DNA from 2 places in the Microbacterium sp. A8/3-1 genome. Region 2 is predicted to be linked to the other one. Evidence: predicted binding sites of a transcription regulator. Region 2 holds the regulator's gene; the other holds the start of a gene.
What was found. Region 2 encodes LexA, which represses DNA repair genes until DNA is damaged. Its sites were predicted from a motif close to TCGAACANNTGTTCGA; they were not measured.

Region 1 (2,199 bases), 2.2 Mb from region 2:
AGGCGTGCGGGCGGGGTCGACGTAGGCGGGCGGGATGAACCACACTCTCGCGGCGACGCCGGTTCCGTCGATGCGGATGTCCCATCCGTTGTCATGGATCCGGTGGTGGCACGTCTCGCACAACAGCACCCCGTTGCTGAGATCGGTGGGGCCGTTGTCCCTCGTCCACCATCGGATGTGGTGCGCTTTCGTCATCCCCGGTGGCAGACCGCACATCGCGCAGCCGCCATCTCTCTCCACGAGGGCGAGGCGTTGGGCTCGGGTGAAGAGGCGTTTCTCCCGCCCCCAGTCGAGGACCTCGCTCCCGCCGCCGCAGACCCACGGGATGATCCCGGCCCCGGCGGCCATCCGCCGCGCGGCCCCGATGTTCACCGGCTGATCGAGTCCATCGACGGTCGCCGCCCCGGATCCACCGCGGAGATCGTCCAACGTCAACCTGACCACCACGGTGGCACCGGCGAGCGGCACTCGAGACTCGCACCCGAGGACGTGCGCGCAGAACATCGCGAGGGCATCGGCCTGGATCATCGCCACCGTGCGCCGGTCGGCATCCGGGGCCTCCGGATTCGGGGCATCGGCCCGCGCCGCGAAAGCGGCGGTCACGAACCCGCGGATCGCGGTCACCACCGGAGCTGCGGTCTCAGCATCGAGGACCGCGTTCAGGTGCACCATCCCGTCCCGTTCGAAGATGTTCACCGACCGCTTCGCGCGGCGTTCGTCGTCTTTCGGTTGCATGCCGTCGGGGTCCAACCACGCTTCGGCGCGAGCGATCAGCTTGCGGACATCGTCCAGCCCCAGTCCCGTGCACCGCTCAGCGAGCACTTCTTCCGCCAGCCCGATGCGCTCCGCCCCGGCGACCACGCGGCACCGGTCCAACAAACCGACGATCAGCGCCGTCACCTGCACTCCGAGAGCGCCCGACGCCAGCGCTTCGCGCAGCAGCTCGTACCGGGCAGGCAACCGCCCACCCAACAGGTCGGTCCGGGGTGCGGTGGCCTCCCCCACCTTCACCAGGCGGGACGCGTCTCCCATCGACACCCCTCCGGTCGCGGCGAGCAGTTTCGCCGCCGTCCGGAAGCCCTGCTCCTTCGCGAGGCTCCCCGCCCCGAGCTCACGCCGAGACTCGTGCGCGATCCGCGCGGCGACGTCGGCGTGCGCGGCATCCAGTCGTCGCTGCACGAGCCCCATCGCGGCATTCACGGCGATCAGCTGCTCCCGCGACAGGTCCGTGGGGCAATCGGCATCCGCCCACACCGCAGCGAGGCGGGTGAACGCCTCATGCAATCCGGTGAGCTTCGACATGCCCCAATTCTACCCGCGAATGGCCCGACATTCGAATCTTTGTTCGAACACATTCCCGGCATATCGCCGATGCTCCGCGACCCGCTCGTCGTCATCCGCCGATCATGCAGTTCGGAAGACCGTGAAGATCACTCTGGAGCCGCCACCACTCCCACAGACAGAAGCGCACGTCCAGGAACCATCCCCGGACGTGCGCTCCCGATGCAGATCAGATCACGGCCCTACCGCTTCCCCGCGATCTGCCGTCCGACGATCTCACGCATGATCTCGTTCGTGCCGCCGTAGATGCGGTGCACGCGGGCGTCGAGGAAGGCACGGGCGATCGGATACTCGGTGATGTAGCCGTAGCCTCCGTGCAGCTGCACGCCGGTGTCGAGCACCTCCCACTCGCGCTCGGTCGCCCAGAACTTGACCTTCGCGGCCTCTTCGGCCGAGAGCTTGCCCTTCGAGTAGGCGAGCAGTGCGCGGTCGATGTAGGCCCAGAGCGCGTCGACCGTGGTGGCCATGTCGGCGATCTTGAAGCGGGTGTTCTGGAAGTCGATGATCCGCTCGCCGAAGGCCTCGCGGTCCTTCGTGTACGCGACGGTCCAGTCGAGCGCGGCCTGCGCGGCCGCAGCTCCGGCGACACCGATCGACAGACGCTCGAGGGGCAGGTTCATCATGAGCTGCACGAAGCCCTTGCCCTCGACGCCGCCGATGAGGTTCTCCTCGGGCACGAACACGTCGCTGAACGACAGCTCGGCGGTGTCGTGACCCTGGAAGCCCATCTTGTGGAGCTTCTTGCCGTGGTCGAAGCCCTCCATGCCGTTCTCGATCAGCACGAGGCTGAACGCGTCGGGACGGTTGCCCTCGCCCGTCTTCACGAATGTGACGACGAGGTCGGCGGTGGCGCCGGAG
Region 2 (2,199 bases):
ACGTTCAGCGCGATCGGGAGTGGTGCCTGCGGCGCACCGTACGGGGTGAGCCCGCGCAGATCATCACGGAGCGGGAGGGCGTCGAGTGAGGAAGTCACCCTTCCATGCTAGGCCGCGTGCCCACCGCGTGACGTCAGTCCGCGTACTGCGCCGGGATCGCGAGCTCCTGGCCGATCTGCAGTGCTCCACCGCGCAGCATGTTGAGCCGGCTGATCTCGCCGATCACGTCTCGCGGGTCGGCGGTCGGGGCGACCGTGTTCGCGATCGACCAGAGCGTGTCGCCCGGGAGGACCGTCACCGTCTGGAAGTCGGCCGTGCTGAAGCTGCCTGCGGTGTCGTCGCTCGCGGCGATGGCGCTGCCACCGCTGATCGCTGCGACCGCGATGCCGATCGCGAGCGGAACCGCGGCGACGGCCAGCAGGACGCCACGGCCACGAGCGGTCAGTCGCAACCGCGACCGCGTCGCCGGACGTGCCGGGATGACCGCTGCGGTGCTGATGCTGATGCTGCTCATGTCGGGCTCCTTACCCAGTCCCCGTCGGCTGGGCCGGCGGTGAAGTTGGCGTAGCGTTCGCATTCGCATCTCGGCCGGGAGCCGTGAATGCGAAGCTACGTTCCGAAGATATCTTCGAGTTCGAACATCTGTCAACTGTTCTTCGAAATCGGATCCCCGAATCTTCCGACACGCTCGAACAGATCTTCCAGATCGGCCCGATACTCGGATACGGTTTCGATAAGAACACCCCACCACGGGCCTCCGACATTCGAAGAGGAACGTCGGATCGCGTACTGAAGGAGCATCATGAGCGAGAACTCAGCCCCGGAGCAGGAGGCTCCTCGGACGCGCCGTCGGAAGAGCCTCAGCCCGAAGCAGATGGCGATCCTCGAGGTCATCCAGACCTCCATCGCCCACCACGGCTACCCGCCGAGCATGCGCGAGATCGGCGACGCGGTCGGGCTCAAGTCGCTCTCGAGCGTGACCCACCAGCTCGGTCAGCTCGAGCTGAGCGGCTACCTCCGCCGCGACCCGGGCAAGACCCGCGCGATGGAGGTGCTGATCGACCTTCCCGGCACGAGCGGCGAGAACCCGGCAGACGTGGCCACACCGGTCGGCGATGCCGCACTCGTCCCCCTCGTCGGCCGGATCGCGGCGGGCGTACCCATCACCGCGGAGCAGCAGGTCGAGGAGATCTTCCCTCTCCCCCGCCAGCTGGTGGGCAAGGGCGACCTCTTCATGCTCAAGGTCTCGGGCGAGTCGATGATCGATGCGGCGATCTGCGACGGCGACTGGGTCGTCATCCGCTCGCAGAACAGCGCGGAGAACGGCGAGATCGTCGCCGCCATGCTCGACGACGAGGCGACGGTGAAGACCTTCCGCCGCCGCGACGGGCACACCTGGCTGCTCCCCCGCAACTCCGCGTTCGAGCCCATCCTCGGCGACGAGGCCACCGTGCTCGGCAAGGTCGTGGCGGTGCTCCGCGCGGTCTGACCGGCATGGTCGACCGGCATCCGTCGATCACGACCACGAAAGCCGCCCTCCTGGACGTTCAGGAGGGCGGCTTTCGCTTTCACAGCGTGCCCGGACATGCACAGCTCACGCGCCGCAGCGCATGCCGCCTAGGCTCGAAACATGTCGTCACCGTACGGTTCCTGGCCTTCCCCCTTCTCCGCCGCATCCGTCGCGGGATCCGCTCCTCGCATCGACGGCGCACGGTTCGTCGGCTCGGAGATCTGGTGGGGCGAGTCGGTCCCTGCCGAGGGAGGGCGCGTGACCGTCCGCAGCTCGAACGGCGCGGTGATCCTCCCCGCGCCGTGGAGTGCGCGGTCGCGCGTGCACGAGTACGGGGGCGGGGCCTGGACGGCGGATGCCGATGGCACGCTGTACTTCGTCGACGCGGGCGACCAGCGCGTCTACCGGCTCGCGCCTGGTGCATCTCCGATGCCGCTCACCGCCGCGGGGTCATCGCACGGTGGGCTCAGCCTGCAGCAGGGGCGCCTTCTCGCCGTGCGGGAGGACCTTCGCGGAGATCCGCAGATCCGCGGGATCGTGGAGATCCCGACGGACGGGTCTGCGGCAGACGATCCGACGGCGATCGGCGTCCTGGTGCAGGGCAGTGCGTTCTTCGCGCATCCCGCTCTCTCCCCCGATGGGGCACGGATCGCGTGGGTCGAGTGGAGCGGGGTGCGGATGCCGTGGGA

Region 1: the regulator LexA is predicted to act here: its motif matches at 1,334-1,349, upstream of ABS642_RS11990 (DUF222 domain-containing protein).

What each region holds. Positions count from the first base shown of each region.
Region 1 is NZ_CP158357.1:2,447,471-2,449,669, forward strand. It holds gene ABS642_RS11990 (DUF222 domain-containing protein) at 1-1,302, opposite strand, end outside; gene ABS642_RS11995 (acyl-CoA dehydrogenase family protein) at 1,524-2,199, opposite strand, start outside.
Region 2 is NZ_CP158357.1:218,548-220,746, reverse strand. It holds gene ABS642_RS01140 (histidinol-phosphate transaminase) at 1-98, opposite strand, end outside; gene ABS642_RS01135 (LysM peptidoglycan-binding domain-containing protein) at 134-514, opposite strand; gene lexA (transcriptional repressor LexA) at 803-1,489, shown strand; gene ABS642_RS01125 (prolyl oligopeptidase family serine peptidase) at 1,631-2,199, shown strand, end outside.